4 regions of the Peribacillus sp. NPDC097197 genome follow, and region 1 is predicted to be linked to each of the others. Evidence: riboswitches for the same ligand, from Rfam matches in the RefSeq annotation. Region 1 holds a riboswitch; each other region holds the start of a gene.
What was found. Region 1 has a riboswitch for S-adenosylmethionine ahead of mtnK (S-methyl-5-thioribose kinase). Riboswitches for the same ligand answer to the same signal wherever they lie in the genome.

Region 1 (4,913 bases):
TGGAATTTCCTGCTGCTGTCTGCAGGCTCTTCACGATATGTTCAGGAGTCGGTTGGTCTGGATTTCCCTGCCCAAGATTAATGACATCCTTGCCTTCTGATGTTATGTTATTAACTTTTTCGACTAAAGAAGCAAAAAACTGCTTTGGAAGCTCTTGAAGAAGTCTGGATTTTTCGAATTGCACCATCTTTGCACCTTCTCTGAAATTTCTTGAAATTATAGTCACAAATGATATATGTTTATCTTAATCTTGTAAAGTACTTTTTTACATATGGAGGTTTTAAATGATGAAATGGAAAATCGCCTGTTTACAAATGGACATTGCCTTTGGACAGCCAGATATAAATTTCCAGGTGGCAAAACAATGGATTGAAAAAGCTGTACAGTCTAAACCGGACATCGTCATGCTGCCGGAACTATGGACAACCGGCTATGACTTAACGAGATTACATGAAATTGCAGACGAAGAAGCAGAACAAACCATTACCTTTCTAAAAGCCCTTGCAAAAAAACACCACATTAACATAATCGGTGGCTCGATTGCAAAGAAAACTAAGGAAGGCATCTATAACACAATGCTCATCATCGATAAAGAAGGCAAACTGGTTAAAGAATATGATAAACTCCATCTGTTTCAATTGATGGATGAACACCATTACTTACAACCTGGCAAAAAAGATGGCTTATTCTCCCTCGATGAAAAGATTTGCGCCGGATTCATTTGCTATGATATCCGTTTTCCAGAATGGCAACGGGCCCATACGGTACGAGGTGCGGAGGTTATCTTCGTGACCGCCGAGTGGCCAAAGCCTAGGCTCCATCATTGGAGGGCACTGTTAATCAGCAGGGCAATCGAAAATCAAGCATTCGTTGTGGCTGTGAATCGTTCCGGTTCTGACCGAAATAATCATTTTGCCGGACATTCCATCATCATCGACCCGTGGGGAGAAATCATTTGTGAGGCTGGTGAAGAAAAAGAACTTCTACTCGGCACCCTTGACTTAGAAAAAGTAGGAGAAGCAAGAAATAAAATACCCGTTTTCGAAGATCGGCGGCCCGAGTTTTATTAATTTACCATTGACAAACTATTTGAAATATTGATATCATTCATTCGAGATTAATTTTCTGAAAATAAATACAATACTCTTATCAAGAGCAGGCTGAGGGATAAAGGCCCTATGAAGCCCAGCAACCGACTGTAATACCATTGTGAAATGGGGCGGGAATTCCGCCGGATTATATCCACAGAGCACGGTGCCAAATCCACCAGAAAGAATTCTTTCTGGGAGATAAGAGGTTCGAAGTGAAGCTTCTGCCTCTTTCTATGGGAAAGGGGCCTTTTCATATTTTTTAATGTACTTGGAGGGATAACAATGACTCAACCATCAAATTTCAAGCTATTGACAAACGAAACGGCAATTGACCTAACGAAGAAACTTGGGTTACTGCATTCAGATGACTCATTACTATGTAATGAAATCGGTGACGGAAATTTAAATTATGTTTTTCACGTTACAAATCCCGTAACAAATAAAGGAGTCATCATCAAACAAGCAGTTCCTTACGCAAAGGTTCTTGGTGAAAGCTGGCCATTGACTTTAAAAAGATCGGCTATCGAAGCGAATGCATTAATTCAATTCAGAAGCTATTGTCCCGAACTTGTCCCACAAGTCTATTATTCTGATGAACAGCTTGCAATCACCGTCATGGAAGATTTATCACACTTGAAAATCGCCCGGACCGGATTAATTGAAGGAGATCATTTCCCTCTATTATCCAAACACATTGGTGAATTTGTTGCAAAGACCGCTTTTTATACGTCTGATTTTCATTTGGAACCGGCAGCGAAAAAAGAGGTTGCCCGGAACTTCACGAATCCAGAACTCTGCAAGATTACTGAGGTTTTCATTTTCACGGATCCTTTTTTGGAGGAACATCCAGGCGAGTTTGAGCTTGAGTTGCTGGAGGCTGCCAAGTCTATATGGAAAGATGCTGATTTAATACTGGAAGTGGCTAAGTTAAAACAAAGCTTCGAATCCGAGCAGGAGGCCCTTCTTCATGGCGATTTACATACGGGAAGTATATTTGCAAGTGATACAGAAACAAAGGTAATTGACCCTGAATTCGCTTTTTATGGTCCTGTTGGATTTGACCTTGGACAATACATGGCGAATCTCCTATTCCAGGCAGTAACACGCGAGGCCACTGGGAAGGAAGAAATCTTTACTCATCTTCAGGAATTTTGGAATACATTTGAAGAAACCTATACGAACCTGTGGAATTCTGAAAATAAAAGTCCTTACAGTAAGATCGAAGGTTATCTTCCATATGTACTCAACAAGTTTAAAGGTGATGCATATGGCTTTGCAGGATGTGAACTAATTCGAAGAACCATTGGCCTATCTCATGTTGCTGATTTAAATGGCATTGAGAATAAAGAAACTAGAATTACAGCTAAAACGGCTACCTTGAAAATCGGGGCCCATATAATCAAAAATCGGAAAGAACTGAATATTTCAGCAGTGATAGAAGCCGTAAAGCAATATACATTGCCTTCCTATTCAGCCCTATAAGGAGATATACATATGACAACTACAACGCCACTACCCTATTCCGTCCAATGGAATGATACCCATATTACCTTATTGAATCAACAGGCCTTGCCATCAAAAATAGAATTCATTGAACTTTTTACGGTTAAAGATGTATATGACAGCATCTTGACCTTGAAGGTCCGTGGTGCCCCCGCTATCGGGCTAACTGCAGCATTTGGCGTTGCTCTTGGTGCAATCCAGGAAAATACCACGGATTTATGGCAATTTAAACACAATGTCACGAAACATGTTACTACACTCGCTTCTTCAAGACCAACAGCGGTCAACCTTTTTTGGGCACTGAAAAGAATGGAGAATACTCTACAAGCAGCCAATAGCATAGCTTCAGCCAAAAGCGCTCTTGTTGCTGAAGCAAAAAAGCTATTTTCAGAGGATGTGGAGATGTGCCGAAAAATTGGTGAATACGGATTGTCTTTATTCAACGAGGGTGATTCTATTTTAACCCATTGTAATGCTGGGGGGATAGCCACTGCAAGGTACGGAACTGCCCTCGCACCTTTCCACCTGGCCAAGGAAAGATCCTTTCCTATAAAGGTCTATGCCTGTGAAACGAGACCTGTCTTGCAAGGGGCACGACTCACCGCATGGGAACTTATGCAAGCTGGAGTGGACGTTACATTAATCTCGGATAATATGGCAGCCCACACCATTCATCATAAAAAAATCGAAGCCATTATAGTCGGAGCAGACCGTATTGCGGCAAACGGTGATACAGCCAATAAAATTGGTACATTGGGTTTGGCGATATTAGCTAAGCATTACGATATTCCTTTCTATGTAGCAGCACCATCAAGTACATTCGATTTATCTCTCGAGTCGGGTATCTCCATCCCAATCGAAGAAAGGAATGGGGATGAAATCACTTCTATACAAGGAGTCAGGATAGCACCAGAAAATGTGAAGACATTCAATCCTGCTTTTGACGTTACGCCCCATTCTCTTATTACAAGCATCATTACCGAAAATGGCATCATTTCACCTGATTACAGGAGTAATATCCCGCTTTTTGTAAAATGAAATTATTTATAAAGGATTGATCAAGGGGCTGTCCCAAAAGGTGTAATTACACACCGAAATTGAATAAATAGTAAAAGGCAGAAACGTTGATTTAACAACATTTCTGCCTCTTTATTTTTGCGAAATTCACTGGAATAAGGACTTATTAGACAGCCCCTTCATTCTTTTCACGATTAACCTTGGAAACCCATTCAGTTGCTCCTGTTATATTTATTCTGACGAGGTTCTTTTTGATAGATATAATCGCAGAATTTAGTCAGAGTGGCATCTAGCCTTCTTTGATTTTTCTGCCGCTTTTCGGTAGTAATTATTCTTAGCCTTGTATGAAAGTTCATGTTCCTCAAGCAGGGTTTACCGCTCGTTTTCTTCAAATTCTACTTCATCATGGATACCCTTCCATTCCCCACCCATTGGTACTTCTTCCATGGTCACCTTATGGATTACACACACACCTAAGTCAAGCACACGAAAAACGGCCCATCAGCAATAAATGCTTGCTGATGGGCCGCTTGTTTTTATAAAAGATTATTTGATTTTCTTTTTCAATACTTCCACCGCTTTTTTCACTTGAGTATCATTTTTAAGGATTTTATCCCTAATGACTTCCATCAATTTAACGGTTGTATCGTCTTTAATGACACCTGTTTCTTTGATCTTATGATCCTTTTGGAATTCCTTGACCGCTACCTTTGTTTCTTCATCGAAATACTTATCCACTTTTCCTGGATTATACCCGGCTTCTTTCAGCATTTTCTCCGCTGCTTCTACTTCACTCGAGGAATCCGATACTTTCAATCCTTTATCAGGAGAGATATATGGAAGATTGGCATACTCGGGAAGCTTGACTTTTATATCCGGTTCAATCCCTTTTTTATGGATCCAATTGCCTTTCGGAGTCAGCCATTTTTGTGCTGTATACTTAAAGTTGGAACCATCATCAAAGTCTGCGGCTTTTTGCACGGTCCCCTTTCCGAATGATTTTACCCCTACAAGCTGAATACCCGCAGATTCACTAACAGCGGCGGCAACGATTTCAGATGCACTTGCACTTCCATCATCAATTAATACGACCACTGGTAGCTTCAACTCACCATTATTCTGGGATTTATAGACTTCTCTTTTTCCTTTTCGATCCTCGACCTGAAGGATGACTTCCCCATTCGGGATAAATAAGTTTGCCATCGCGATCGCTTGGTCAAGCAATCCACCCGGATTTCCACGTAAGTCCAATATTAGGCCTTTCATCTTTTCTTTATCCATGTCTTCAAGTGCCGTATTCAG
Region 2 (4,913 bases), on a different contig from region 1:
ACTCCTGTACGAGAACGCCTTCTTTCCTCCGTTCTTCGGGGACTAGTGCCAAGCCGCTCTTCACAGCATGATGGGGCGTTTTCAGGCTAAGCTTCCTTCCTTTTAACACAACTTCCCCCGTTATAATGGCCGTATGGCCGAAAAGCGTTTTACAAAGCTCCGTTTTTCCTGCCCCGACAAGACCCGCTAAACCGACTATCTCACCGGCCCTCACATGAAGACTGACATCTTTGACTTTATCGGCATCCGACAGTCGGTTCACTTCAAACATCACCGCACCTATCTCGGCATTCACGACGGGAAACTGTTCTTCCATTGACTTTCCAAGCATTTGCTCAATCACTTCGTTTTGTGTGATATCACTGATTCTACTGCGCCTCACACTCTTCCCATTTCTCATGATTGTAATGTCCTCACACACTTCAAATATCTCGGGTAGACGATGAGAAATGAAAATAATGCCTACACCACGTTGCTTCAGCTCATTCACAATCCGGAATAGTTCCGTTGTTTCCGTATGGCTTAACGGAGCAGTCGGCTCATCGAGAATCAAGAATTTACATGCGGTTGAAACGGCCCTAGCTATCAAGACCATCTGCTTTTCGGCCAACGTAAGGTCCCTTACCAGTTTTTTCGAAGACACATGGATGTTCATTTCTTCCAAGATTTCCGTCGCTTTTCTATGTAATTCCTTCCACTTGATGATTTGTTTTCTCCCCATGTTCTGTACGGATTCATTCAGCATCACGTTCTCCGCAACCGTTAAATAAGGAATGAGGGCCGTATCCACTTCCTGATACACAATTTGAATGCCAGCTTCCTGTGCCGACTTTGGCGAACGGATATCCTGTACCTGGCCATTTAGGAAAATGTCGCCGGTATAATGGACATGAGCTCCTGATAAGACTTTCATTAGCGTCGATTTCCCTGCTCCATTTGCGCCGACCAATGCATGTGCTGTTCCCGACTGTACTGAAAAATTAACTTCACTAAGCGCTTTTACACCTGGAAACTCAATCGATATCTGTTTCATTTCTAGTTGAATGCCCATGTCCAATCCCTCCCATTAAACAGACACTCTCTTCAACTTGAAAGAGAGTGTCTACTGATTCTGATCGTTACTTCTTATAATGTTCTTTCAATACTTTCATCCAGTCTTCTTCAAATTCCGTTGATACTCCCCAGCCTTGAACAATGCCGGATAGATTGGTCATGTTGACAGCGTCCTTCGATGATTGAAGCTGTTTTTGAGATATCAATGATGCTTCTAAATCATAGGTTTGCGGCGTTTCTTCCCCCGCTAGTTTTTTCGCTAGCAATCTCATATTCACTGCACCAATCAACTTCGGATCAACCGCTGCGGTATACGACCATGAGCTTCCTTTTGTTTGAATCTCCTGAAGGTCGGCATTGGACACGTCAATACCATAGATTTTCACTTCATCGCGCCCCGCTTCTTTTATCGCACGAGCTGCTCCGATAGCGAATGCATCCCAGGTTGCGAAAATTGCGTCTATTTTACCTTTGGGATACTTGTTCAACATCGCCGAGACCGCATTTTGCGTCTGGACCGAAGTATCTGAAGATGCCACTCCGAATCTTTCAATTTCATGAATGCCAGGATTTTCTTTCAGCTTTTCTTGATACACGGCATTTCTTCTCACCATTGGAGGGAAACCATCTACCCAAAGGTATGCAATGTTCGCTTCGCCTTTTTGCTCTTCTATCAATTTGTCAAAAGCAAGAGTTGCCAATGCTTCGTCATCTTGTGAAGTTACTGTTACCCCATCAATTTTCGTTAAATCGCCGATGGAATCGAATGTGACTACGCTTTTCCCTGCATCCACCAGCTTTTGTACGTCATTCACTGTCGCTGCATCATCACCATGGGAAATGATATAGCCATCATAGTCTTCCTCCAGAGCCTGAGCGATGGCGTCATGGAATTTAGCCGTATCGCCATTGGCCGTAAAAGTATCTACTTGGAAGCCAAGTGCTTCTCCTTCTTCTTGCGCCCCTGCTAAGTATTGGGCCGTGTGATCATCGCCGCCAATTTTACGAATGACTTTAATTTTAGCTCCCTCGCCTTTCGCAAATCGCTCTGGAACATTTTCAAAAGATACCTTTTCCTCTTTTTTCGCTTCCCCTGTACTTTGTCCCGAAGAACACCCCGTCAAAAGCAACGCCGAAGCGATGACTGAAACGAAAGCTCCTTTTAAAATTGATTTTCCCATTTTAATTCCCCCTATTTTTTACATTATTCTTATCTGTTAGCTCGGCATAAACACAAAATAAAAACCTCTCTAAAATAGAGAGGTTTAATCAGCTGGTTTGCAGACTTATCCCTCTCTTATCTGTCAAAACATTTCTGTTTTGCAGGATTTAGCACCAATTCCTAATTGGAACGGTTGCTGGGCATCGTAGGGCCAGTCCCTCCGCCACTCTTGATAAGAGAATATAATGTGTTACGTTTCGTTATGGTAAGTACCACTTTATAGGGATATAGTCATTAAGTCAATAGTTTTTAGAATATTTTAAATGTTTTATTTTCCTTGCAGTTTCGCCAGGCGTCTTTTCTCGATTTTTTCAAGGCGTTCGAATTGGCGCAGTTTCACTTCGAACAGGGTAATCGGATCACGGTAGACTTCAGGATTTTGTCTCATATGTTCCAATGTAGCCTGCTGTTCTTTGATTTCGGCTTTCGTCTGTTCGATATTTTTTTCAAGGATGGCAAATGGATTGCGGTAGAACAGGGATATGTCACGTTCCAAGGATTTTTCGAACAATCCAAACTGAGTAAGGAATCTGTCACTGATCATATCGGCAACATCCTGGAAGTCTTCATTTTCCAAGAACTTCTTATATCGATTGTACATATTCGCTTTATTTTGCGGAATGGCACCAAATAGCTTCCCGGCTCCCTTAAGAATCAACTGAGATGGGGTCCTTCTTAGTAATATATTTACATTTTCTATCCGGATGCTGCTTGTCATCCGGTCCGCATCACGGCGCCAGTCATCCAAGACCCGGAAGTCCCCGGCCAGTACAATACGTTCTTCTTTGTATAGCTCATTGAAGCCTGCGCTCATCTCATCCATGAACTGTTGGCTTTGCGTGAATTCTAACTCAGATGTAGCAATCCAGTCTTGAAGCGAGCGGAAATACTGCGGCATGATTTTATCGGATATAAATGCCTGGATCCGATCGTTCATTTCCTGATTCAACTGTATATGCACTTGGCTAAAGTCACTATTCTCAGATAATGTTTTAGAGCAATCACGCAGTAATTCAGGAATTCGTGTGGAAAGCTGTTTTTTCACTTCTTCTTTTAATAAGCGATAAGATCTTGTAATGTTTTCGGTTTTTTCTTTTTCCAAATCAGTCAACTGATTCGTAGCGCCATTCAACTTCACTTCCATCTGTTCATTCCAAGAAATCGAATGCTCGCATTTCCGTTCATTCGCTGCCCGTTTTTCTAATAGATAGGATAAAGTTTTACGCGTGAAGGCAAGGAGCTTCTCCGCCCTCATTTCCTTCCAATTGCTATCTTGATAGTTTGCGTGAAGGAAGACGGCTAGATCCTGCAGTTGCTGTTTGCTGTCATAAAGCTTGGAGAAAGCAAATACCTTCGCGTTCGGGAAATAAGCATTCACCTTATCCCATGTTTCATCTTCCATCCTGACTGCCACTTGATCACTATAGATGGTATCCATTTTATTCAGCAAGAAATGAATAGGAAGTTTAGGGGCCATTTGTTGCATTTCCAATAGCAAATCACGTTCACTGCCCGTGAAAGGTGCCCGTGCATCCAGAACGAACATCACTCCATCGCTCTCCAGTAAGTAATTTTGGAAGTCAGGGTCTACGCTTTTCTCTCCATTAAATCCTGGAGTATCCAGTAGACGCAGGCGATTATTTCTCAAATAATCACTGATGAGTGTCACATCGACAATCGTTCCGCGTTGACGACGCGTTTCATCCAACTCCGTTAACTCTTCGACCATTTTACGATCTGTATCGGTAATTTCATAGATTTCCAGGTCATCGCCATCTTTAACGCTCACAAGAGATGAATGGTCTTCCGCTGCAATACTTTCACCCGCTATCGATTGAATGAAGGATGTCTTGCCATTTCCTGCACTTCCAACAAGAAGCAGATTGAAATTGCTCATATCCTTAATTCCCTCAACCATCCATTTCAGCTTATTGCCGACTGATAGATCATTGCTCTCTGCCCATTGAATGATGGAGTGAATCAGTTTTTCGCCTGCTTCGAGACCGCCTCCCAATCTAGGGGATTTCGCTAACAGACTTTCTGCATCTTGAACAACAAGTGCGCTCACTGTATCTGGGAAAATCTCATTCCAGGAAAGGACAGATGCCGCTGCAAATAACGAAATCTCCCCTTCCGCGATTTTTAACCAATTTTCCAACAGTCTTGGTACGACAGGGCTTAACTCTTTGACTAAATGCGTACCTTCTAGTAATCCTGCATAGGCATCGCGATAATAGACGGAAAGCTCATCCCAAACATCCCCGTTGTTCAATTCGATTTCATCGATCAATTTATTGATGACCTTAAGCCATTCAAAGTAAGAATCCGTATATTTATAGTTCTTCCAAAGGGCTACCGTCATTTTCTCAAAACGATCTTGGTCAAGATTATATAAGGATCTAAGCACGTTCGCGAAATAATCCGGAGCCGTCGATTGTGCAACGCCCTGCTGGATGTATGTTTTCAAAACATCGAACCAAGTCATTGACTCCGTACGGATACTTTCGTTGGCCGCTAAAACTATCGCGCTATTCCAATCCTTTTGCGCTTCAAAGAAGGAGCGCGCAATTTCCGTGACATTTGGATAATCCGGTTGGAAATCGACTGCTTCCTTCACCACTTTGGATGCCAGATCATT
Region 3 (4,913 bases), on a different contig from region 1:
CACGATATACTCTGGTGAAATATGCACATCAATGTCTTCTTCACCTGACTTCTTTTCTATTAAACTTGCCATCATCTTTGCCGTAATGGGGATGGAAACCCCCTCCGTTGTAGCCTTATTGATTATATCCTTGAATTTATCAAACATGATTTCCCTCCCTTGCCCTATGCAAAAACTCCGTTGAATCATCTTATTCAAGATTGGGTAATTGCGGAACGACCAATGACCGTCCCTCCCCTCACACTTACCATATTTTATCAGTATCTGCACGGTTCTAACAGGTTCCGCAAACCTTTTTGATTATCTGACCACCTTTAAATAATAAAACGCCACTCGGGATGACAGATGAATGACCGCTCAAACAAAATAATTTAAATTTTGTATTCGTCTTGCAAAACCACCCACAGCGTTCAAATTCTGGTAAAATTAATTCGCACTAAAATACCGTACGATAGAATAGGAGATTACATGATAAAAAAAGGCCTTTCACTAACCGTTATCCTCCTCTGCTTATTCGTCCTTGCTTCATGTTCAAATGATGGGTACCAGGATGCTTTGGACAAGGGGATTGAATATCTAGGAAAACGGGATTACCATCAGGCAGCCATCCAATTCGAATTGGCCTTAAAGGAGAAAAAAAGGGATGAGGATGCCTCCGCTTATCTAGATCAGGCAAATCATATGGATACGGCAGTCACTGCATATGAAGAAAAAGAATTTGATACTTCCCTTGAATCTCTAAATGCCGTCATTACGAATAAAAGCACGTTGAACACGTTGCAGACCGAAGCTAAAAAACTAAAAGAGGAAATCCTTGCTGATCAGGAAACAACTTCTTCGTTTGAAGACACGATGAAGATTGTGAAGGAACTTATCGAAAAAGAAAGTTACAGCTTAGCACAAAAGAAATTACAACTTTTAGAAAAAAGCTTCGAGTCGGATAACTTACTATCAAGCTATCAATCTGAGTTGACTAAACTTACGGAACAAGTCGATCTTGCCCTGAAAGACCAGGAAGAAACGCAACCAGAAGAAAAGAAAGTAAAGAAAACTGAAGATAAGAAAACCGTAGAAAAAGCCGACGGTCAAAAAACTGCGTACCAACTATATCAAAATGGCCGTTATGGGTTCTCCATGTACTATCCCAAAGGCTTAAATATGGACACCCCACCAACCAATGGTGATGGAGCCAGGTTCTATAATGAGGAATTTGAAATTACCGCCTTTGCTAGCCATACGAATATAATCAACGATGAAGAAACGATTGAAATGTATTATGAAGATGATTTGAAAAGTATCACAGAAGAAATCGCCTATCAGCGACTTACAGACGATTGGTATGTCATTTCCTACGAAGAAAATAGGAAAATTATCTATAAGAGGTACTACTTTAATGATCAAGTGGGCACTACCTTTATCATTACCTATCCCGCTAGCGAACAGGAGAAGTACGGTCCAATCACATCTCATATCGCAGAAACCTTCATCCCTTCGACCAACTCCTAACGGGATGAGACCGATGCCATGAACCGTCGAGATACGCTTCGGTTTATGGCTCTTTCTATTTTCTTCTTCAACCGGTGCGATGTCCAGCTTGCCTCTATAAAGAAGGTAAGTGGAATCGTTTAGACGTGTATTTATCCTGAGTAAAGTGGATGAAATGAATCCTGGCCATCATCAGATACCGCAGATTCTAGATTTAAAAGTTGAAGTACCCTTGAATTAGCCTCCTCATCAAAAGAAGCAGCCAGAGCTAAACGCCTGACTGCTTCTTTTATTTGGTTTCCTTTTATTCAAAATGCAAGGTATAGTCGTCTGCTTTAATCCATTTTAATTTCTTTGAGAAAACGTAGATTAGTACAAGGTTCAACACAATCGGAAGAATGAAGAAAATGATGACCATGATGGATATGTTACTGAAAATCCATCCGCCTTCCGCCAGTTTCATGTAGTTCAAGGGACCGACCAATCCCGATAAACCAAATCCAGCACTATACGGGGTCCCTTGTATGTTTAACAAACCTGCCAACGCACCAAGAATAGCGGACGTGATTAACATGGGAAACGCAATTTTCGGTTTCATGAAGAAATTCCTCATTTGAATCTTAGGGGAACCCAACACATGGGCTAAAGCCGTCCCTAATGAATTCGCTTTGTAGCTTGCAATGGCTAGGCCCACACCAGCTGCCACGATTCCTAGGTTGGCCGCACCAGATCCTATACCTGAGAGCATAATGACCGTCGCCACCCCAACCGTTGAAATGGGAGATAAGATAATGAGACAGAATATAACGGAAATAATGGCTCCCATCAAAATGGGCTGCAATGACGTCACGTTAGCGATGCCGACTCCTAATAGTCCCGTAGCGGATTTTACGTATGGCAGAATTAAGTATCCAATCATTCCTGGTACCAAGATACTTAAAGTCGGCATCAAAAGAATCGCATACGCCTTTAATCTATCGCCAATTAGTTGCAGGAACAATACGGTCAATGCCGCGGTAATTCCAGTATTGATTACAACGCCAATCCCATTAAGGGCAAACAAACCATCAGCCGTTTTCTGGATGGCGCCACTTCCGACCATGGCCGCGATCCCGATACTGGCCGTTTGAATGGATGATAGCTTGAACGAAATCCCGACCATCACCCCAATCATGACAGGTAACAAGCTCATCACGAAAACGGTGATATCGAATATATGCTGTAACACGGGAAAATGTGGAATCAATAGTTTAAGTATTTCCCCTAACAAAGCATTCGGAATTAATGAAACGACAATCCCTATGCTCATCCCCGTTAATAATTTATTAAAAAAATCTCTCATCTGAATAATCCCCTATCTCGCTATAATGTATACAATTATAAGAAATATTCTGACAATAGTCAAAGGATTTTTTTAACACTTCACCGCGAAAGTGTATAAAAGTATTTTAACTAAGAGAAACTTACTTTCTAATAACGATTATATTCTAAATTATCTGTTTTCTATTGACCTTTACTAATACTACCTGTATAGTCGTAATTAATTGAATAGTTCATATTCTTATCCAGAGAGGTGGAGGGACTGGCCCTTTGATACCTCAGCAACAGACTTTACTGTACTGTGCTAATTCCAGAAGTGTTCAACTTGAAGATAAGAAGAGAATATAAGCATTGCTGATTATACCTCTTCTTTTTTGAAAGAAGAGGTTTTTATATTTTAATAAGGAAAGTAGGAATCTACCATGTCTATCACTTTAACGAAAGCTCCATTCAAAGCCGACCACGTAGGAAGTCTATTAAGACCAGAAAGTATACATCTGGCAAGAAAGCAACGGAAAGAAGGAATCATTACCGCAGAACAATTACGCGAGGTTGAAACGAAGGAAATCAAGCGTATCGTCGATAAGCAAATAGAAATCGGTTTAGAGGCAGTGACTGATGGGGAATTCAGACGCACCTGGTGGCACTTTGACTTCTTGGAACATTTAAATGGAATCGAAGGGTATGTCACGGAAAAAGGCCTCACATTTGATGGAATTGAAACAGAACGTTATAACGTTCGGAATACAGGAAAAATTTCTTTCAACCCAGATCACCCCTTTATTAAAGACTTTATTGAGTTTAATGAAATCGTGGACGGACGGGCTGTGGCGAAACAAACCATCCCTAGTCCCAATCAATTATTTGCGGTAGGGGTCCATAATGAAGAAATCTATCCTGACATCGAAGACTATGCAAAAGATATTATCAAAGCCTATCAAGATGCTTTACAAGCCTTTTACGATGCCGGTGTACGTTATTTACAATTAGATGATGTATACATAGCCAGGCTTTCCGCTCCGGACTTCCAGTTCAAAGAGGGGAAATATACAAGGGAACAATTAATCGATTTAGCATTGCGCGTGATTAATGGGACGTTGGAGGGAAAACCAGAGGATTTGGTTGTCACGACTCACCTTTGTCGTGGAAATTACCAATCGACTTGGGCTTTTGAAGGCAGCTATGCCCGTATCGCCCCAACTCTATTGGCCAAGGAAAATGTAGATGGATTTTTCTTGGAATACGATGATCACCGTTCAGGGGATTTTAAACCATTAGAACACATTCCAAATGACGGCGCACAAGTCGTTCTTGGCGTGGTTACTTCGAAGAATGGCGAACTTGAAGATAAAGAAACCGTTAAATCACGTATTAAAGAAGCGGCACAATTCGTGCCACATGAACACTTGTGCTTAAGCCCTCAATGCGGATTCGCTTCCACACATCTTGGCAACAAGCTAACGGAAGAGCAGCAATGGGAAAAGTTAAAATTCGTTGTGGATGTCGCCAAAGAAGTATGGGGATAAGAACAAAAAGGGACGAGCCTATGCTCGTCCCTTTATTCAACAACATCGATCGTCCTCATCCTCTTTCTTCCCCACTACATCATCTGTCACCTTATCATCGAGCTGGTTCTTCAATGTCAATTCTGCGGCCTTTCCATCACTTGGCGACCCATCGGAAAAATACATCGGAAATAAGGAAAAGAACATAATATAGAAAGAGAAATATATGAATTGGTACCAGAGGACCGACTTCTCCAAGATTCCCTGATAAACCAAACTATATATCAACAACATGCTAATTAGGTTAAAGAGGGCTCCCCCTAAGTAAATCAAACTATTCGTGAACTTATTATCATATTTTAATCCCTTGAACTCACAATGCCCATTCCAAAAGTAGTATTTTCTCACTTCTATATTGCAAAAGGAGAAAATCTTATCTCCACATCCGATCTTGATTTTTTTCTCTGTACCGCCAAATAGTGTGACAAAGAATAGATGCCCACCTAAATGAATGAGCGTGACAACCGGTAAAATCAGAAAAAAGGAAAAGAGAAATTTAGTGATATCAGACAAACCGAACATGCCAATCATCCTCCTTATTTG
Region 4 (4,913 bases), on a different contig from region 1:
AACGGTGAGGATCCCGCCAAATTATGAAGGGTATATTGAACCGTTTTCTACGTATGCAATGGAAAACTTCGGAAAGAAAATTGCGGCATTGCCACCATCTTCCCAGTACGGGAAGGACTGGGCGGAAAACCTACTTCCTCATTGGGAAAAACAGGGTGGTGAAGTCGTATATAACGCCTCCATTGATTTTTCTAAAGAAACGGATTTCTTCACGACTGTTACAAATGCCCTAAAAGAAAAGCCTGATGTCCTTTTCATCGGGGGGGCGTCAGAGCCTACGGCCAAGGTTGCAAAACAAGCAAGGGAACTAGGCTTTAAAGGCGGTTTCATTATCATGGACCAGGCGAAACTGGATCAAATGAAACCAATAGCGGGCTCGTACGAAACATTGGAAGGTTCGATCGGTGTTCTTCCGCTAATCGATTCCAAGGAAGAAGCAATACCGGCATTCATTGATAAATATAAAAAAATTTATAAGGAAGATGCTAGTTCTGAAGTGGGGTTGAATTACATTGCTATGTATGCCTTTGTGGAGGCAATGAAAGCGGCGGGAACAGTCGATGATGTGAATGCGATCCGTGACCATATGCAGGATGGGCTGACAAATACGGCACCTGAACAGAAAATTTACAATATACCATCGATTGACGAAAACGGTGGATTCGCAGCAAAAGTCGTTGTAGGAGCGGTCGAAGATGGAAAAGTGGTACCCATCAATGTAGAAGAATAAAGGTGCTTTCACACTAACTACCTTTTCGCCCCGAAAGCTAAAAACTAATGCATTCCATCAGTTTATAAAAATCTTTAATACTTTACCTTGCGAAAACTCTTAAAATGCTGTACTCTTATATTTGCTTTGAAAAAATGAATATTTCTTACTTCTTATCAAGAGAGACTGAGGGACTGGCCCGAAGATGTCTCGGCAGCAGACTTATTTAGAGTGCTGTGCCAAATCCAGCAGGCGATTGACCTGAAAGATAAGAGGAGTGTTTATAGATTAAAAGACCTCTTCTTGTAATAAAACGGAAGAGGTCTTTTTGTACTCATAGGATAGGAATCTGTTCTTGATGGTTTGTTACTATTCTATAATCAAGACCATATTAAAATGAAGGGATGCCGGAAAATTTAGAGAGTCCAAAAAGAGTATCCATTACCATTACCATGCAAAATACTAAAGAGGTGTACATCATGAGTTTAGACAATAAAGGGAATCCATGGGCTTTAACGCCGTTTATCGTTTTTTTGATATTATTTATAGGTTCAGGTGTTATTACAAAAGATTTTTACACATTTCCAGTGATTGTTGCCATAGCCATTGCATCTGCTACGGCACTGGCAATGAATCGAAAGGAATCATTCGATCAGAAAGTAGAAATCTTTTGTAAAGGTGCCGGGGATTCAAACATCATGTTGATGGTTGTCATATTCCTATTGGCTGGGGCTTTTTCGGAAGTGGCAAATGGGATGGGGGCCGTAGCGTCTACGGTGAATCTAGCACTTTCAATTGTTCCGCAAAATCTTTTAATGGTGGGGTTATTTATTATCGCCTGCTTTATCTCATTATCAATGGGGACAAGTATGGGAACGATAGTGGCTTTAGCACCTATTGGAGTAGGAATCAGTGATCAAACGGATATATCTGTTGCCCTTTCCATGGCTGCGGTCATTGGTGGTGCCATGTTCGGTGATAATCTTTCTTTCATTTCGGATACGACTATAGCAGCTGTACGCACACAGGGAACGAAAATGAAAGATAAGTTCAAAGTGAACTTTTTTATTGTGTTACCTGCTGCAATAATCACATGTTTTATCCTTGGTTTTCTGACGATGGGTGAACAAGCTACAATTTCTGGAGAAGCCTACAATTGGGTCAAAATTCTACCTTACCTTTGTGTTCTAGTGGCAGCATTGGCAGGGATCAATGTATTCTTGGTTCTCTCTATCGGCATCGTCTTTGCCGGAATCATCGGTTTAGCGGATGGTAGTTATCATGCAATGGAAGTGATTCAAAAAATGGGGGATGGAATGGCTGGGATGTATGAAATCTCCTTCCTAGCGATTTTGATTGCAGGCATGGTTTCTGTTATCAAACATAACGGCGGAATCGATTACCTACTGAACCTCGTGACGAGAAAGAGCAAATCAAGAAAAAGTGCAGAGTTCAGTATCGCGGGATTGGTGGCTTTAACGAATCTTTCAACGGCAAACAATACCATATCCATCATCATTGCTGGTCCACTCGCAAAAAACATTGCCGAAAAGTATGAAATCGATCCACGGAAATCTGCCAGTTTGCTCGATGTTTTCGCTTGTAGCATTCAGGGCTTATTGCCATACGGAGCACAACTACTTTTAGCTGCAGGTGTCGCACACATCTCTCCTATCAGTATCCTACCCTATTCGTTCTATCCAGTCTTGATCGGGGTTTCAGGAATCATAGCCATTTTAATAGGTTTCCCCCGGTTCTCGAAGAGGAAATGAAAATAGGTTGGTTGGAAGAGTATCAATAAATCACGAATGTTGCCCTGGAGCATTGTCTCCAGGGCTTTTTTAGGGTAATTGACTTCAAGTGTGTATGAAATCTTTAAAATTCACAAAACTAATCTCTGCCTTCAATAATATTAAAATAGTATAATAAAATACAATTAACGGAGATATCTTTATTCTTAAGTGTTTACTATTTTGTAAAAGCGGGAACTCTAAAGGTATTGTAATGAAATAATTAGAGGTGGGTTCGTTTAAAAATGGAGATAGTAGAAAAGTTTATTACTGAAACAAATGATTTATTATGGTCCTCTATACTGATCATTTTATTAATTGGAATGGGCATTTATTTTTCTTTTCGTACTAAATTTGTACAATTTAGAATGGTGAAAGAAATGATTAGGTTACTAGGGGAAGGTGCTACGGCAGATAAGAAAGGCGTATCTTCGTTTCAGGCCTTTTGCATCAGTACGGCTTCCCGGGTAGGAACGGGGAATCTGGCAGGTGTGGCTATAGCCATCACGACTGGTGGTCCGGGAGCTGTTTTCTGGATGTGGTTAATCGCATTGATTGGATCTGCCTCTGCTTTCATTGAAAGCACTTTAGCTCAAATTTACAAGGTCAAAGACGGAGCAGCCTTCCGTGGTGGTCCAGCTTATTATATGGAAAAAGCATTAAATGCACGCTGGATGGGTATCACGTTTGCTGTTTTGATTTCATTGACATTTGGACTTGCTTTCAATTCTGTACAGGCCAATACGATTACAAGTGCATTCCAAGCATCCTTTGGTGTAGATAAATGGATCACCGCACTAATTTTGGCAATCATAACGGCTGTTATCATTTTTGGCGGAATTAAGATGGTTGCTAAAGTGTCTGAAGTCATCGTGCCAATCATGGCAGGAGCTTATGTGTTAGTAGCTTTAGTTGTCATCCTATTGAATATAACCGAGTTACCAAGTGTTCTTGCATTAATCTTTGAAAGTGCATTCGATGGATTAAGGGAGATTGCTAGTGGGGCACTGGGTGCAGCCATGATGAACGGAATCAAGCGTGGCTTGTTCTCAAATGAGGCTGGAATGGGGAGTGCTCCTAATGCGGGTGCTACGGCAGATGTCACCCATCCGGTAAAACAAGGTCTGATCCAATCACTAGGCGTTTTTGTTGATACGCTCATCATATGTAGCTCGACGGCCTTTATCATCTTGTTTTCCGGTCTATACTCATCAAAAGAAACGGATGGAATTGTTCTCACGCAGAATGCCCTTAGCGAGAGCTTAGGATCTTGGGCTGGTATTTTTCTCGCCATTATTGTCCTGTTATTTGCGTTTAGCTCGATTGTTGGAAATTACTATTATGGAGAATCCAATATCAGTTTTATTAATGAAAAGAAAATTTGGATAAATATTTATCGTGCAGCAGTCGTTGGAATGGTCATTTTCGGATCAATGGCTTCGCTCGAGTTTGTATGGAATCTAGCAGATTTGCTGATGGGATCAATGGCCATCATAAACCTGATAGCCATAGCCTTGCTAGGGAAAATAGCTTTCGCTGCACTTGCTGATTATCAAAAGCAAAAGAAAGATGGCAAAAATCCCGTTTTTCATGTAAGTAACATTAAGGGATTGAAGAATGTTGAATGCTGGGGTGACCCAACTGAACAGGTGGAAGGATCCAGTAAAAAGGAATTCAAATAGAAACTAGATCATGAACAAAAGGGACCTCGATACTATTTCGAGGTTTTTTTTATAGATTTAGATAGCCCGGCATATCCGCACATCTCAATCCGGGTTATGTCCTTTCTAATATTCTAGTACACTGTGAATAAATACCTTATTAAATGAAAGAATTTATAAATCAATATTCCTATTTACTTATTGGTAATATATAATAATGTTGGAAAATGTCGGTATTTAAGGGTATCTTTAATGATGTAGCTGAGATACTATAATATTATAAGGTTCTACCAATATTTTGAAGCTAAAACGCAACCTTGTAGTTATTTGGTGCTCAACTAAGTGAGTGGAGGAATAAAAATGAGTATGATCCTCGATAAGGAAAAAGTGGAAAACCCTACACAAATGGAAGATGCAATATTGATAGGCAAATTTCAAGATGGTGATGATGAGGCATTGAATCAATTAATTACGAAGTATAAAGGTCTTGTCAAAACTAAAGCAATGAAGTATTTTCTAACGGGTGGAGATAAGGAAGATGTCTTTCAAGAAGGCATGATAGGACTGTATAAGGCTATCCGGGATTATCGAGATTGCAAAAATTCGGCTTCCTTTAAGTCATTTGCTGAACTATGCATTACTAGACAAATTATCACTGCTGTCAAAGCGGCCACTAGACAAAAGCATTCCCCTTTGAATACCTATGTTTCACTGTTTAGACCTATTTACCAAGGGGAATCGGAGCAAGCTCTT

Region 2: another riboswitch for S-adenosylmethionine. It lies ahead of ACQKL6_RS15810 (sugar ABC transporter substrate-binding protein); the one in region 1 lies ahead of mtnK (S-methyl-5-thioribose kinase).
Region 3: another riboswitch for S-adenosylmethionine. It lies ahead of ACQKL6_RS20080 (5-methyltetrahydropteroyltriglutamate--homocysteine S-methyltransferase); the one in region 1 lies ahead of mtnK (S-methyl-5-thioribose kinase).
Region 4: another riboswitch for S-adenosylmethionine. It lies ahead of ACQKL6_RS13520 (Na+/H+ antiporter NhaC family protein); the one in region 1 lies ahead of mtnK (S-methyl-5-thioribose kinase).

The regions. Positions count from the first base shown of each region.
Region 1 covers NZ_JBNNST010000002.1:209,059-213,971, forward strand. The annotation lists gene ACQKL6_RS03395 (pyridoxal phosphate-dependent aminotransferase) at 1-187, opposite strand, end outside; gene ACQKL6_RS03400 (carbon-nitrogen family hydrolase) at 288-1,070, shown strand; SAM riboswitch class I at 1,144-1,296, shown strand; gene mtnK (S-methyl-5-thioribose kinase) at 1,368-2,573, shown strand; gene mtnA (S-methyl-5-thioribose-1-phosphate isomerase) at 2,586-3,632, shown strand; gene ACQKL6_RS03415 (S41 family peptidase) at 4,158-4,913, opposite strand, start outside.
Region 2 covers NZ_JBNNST010000012.1:90,017-94,929, reverse strand. The annotation lists gene ACQKL6_RS15815 (sugar ABC transporter ATP-binding protein) at 1-1,051, opposite strand, end outside; gene ACQKL6_RS15810 (sugar ABC transporter substrate-binding protein) at 1,119-2,234, opposite strand; SAM riboswitch class I at 2,348-2,454, opposite strand; gene ACQKL6_RS15805 (GTP-binding protein) at 2,544-4,913, opposite strand, start outside.
Region 3 covers NZ_JBNNST010000026.1:11,862-16,774, reverse strand. The annotation lists gene ACQKL6_RS20095 (hypothetical protein) at 1-147, opposite strand, end outside; gene ACQKL6_RS20090 (hypothetical protein) at 469-1,506, shown strand; gene ACQKL6_RS20085 (PTS transporter subunit IIC) at 1,790-2,827, opposite strand; SAM riboswitch class I at 3,044-3,143, shown strand; gene ACQKL6_RS20080 (5-methyltetrahydropteroyltriglutamate--homocysteine S-methyltransferase) at 3,228-4,331, shown strand; gene ACQKL6_RS20075 (hypothetical protein) at 4,368-4,892, opposite strand.
Region 4 covers NZ_JBNNST010000009.1:86,451-91,363, reverse strand. The annotation lists gene ACQKL6_RS13525 (ABC transporter substrate-binding protein) at 1-730, shown strand, start outside; SAM riboswitch class I at 880-984, shown strand; gene ACQKL6_RS13520 (Na+/H+ antiporter NhaC family protein) at 1,189-2,481, shown strand; gene ACQKL6_RS13515 (alanine/glycine:cation symporter family protein) at 2,745-4,181, shown strand; gene sigH (RNA polymerase sporulation sigma factor SigH) at 4,521-4,913, shown strand, end outside.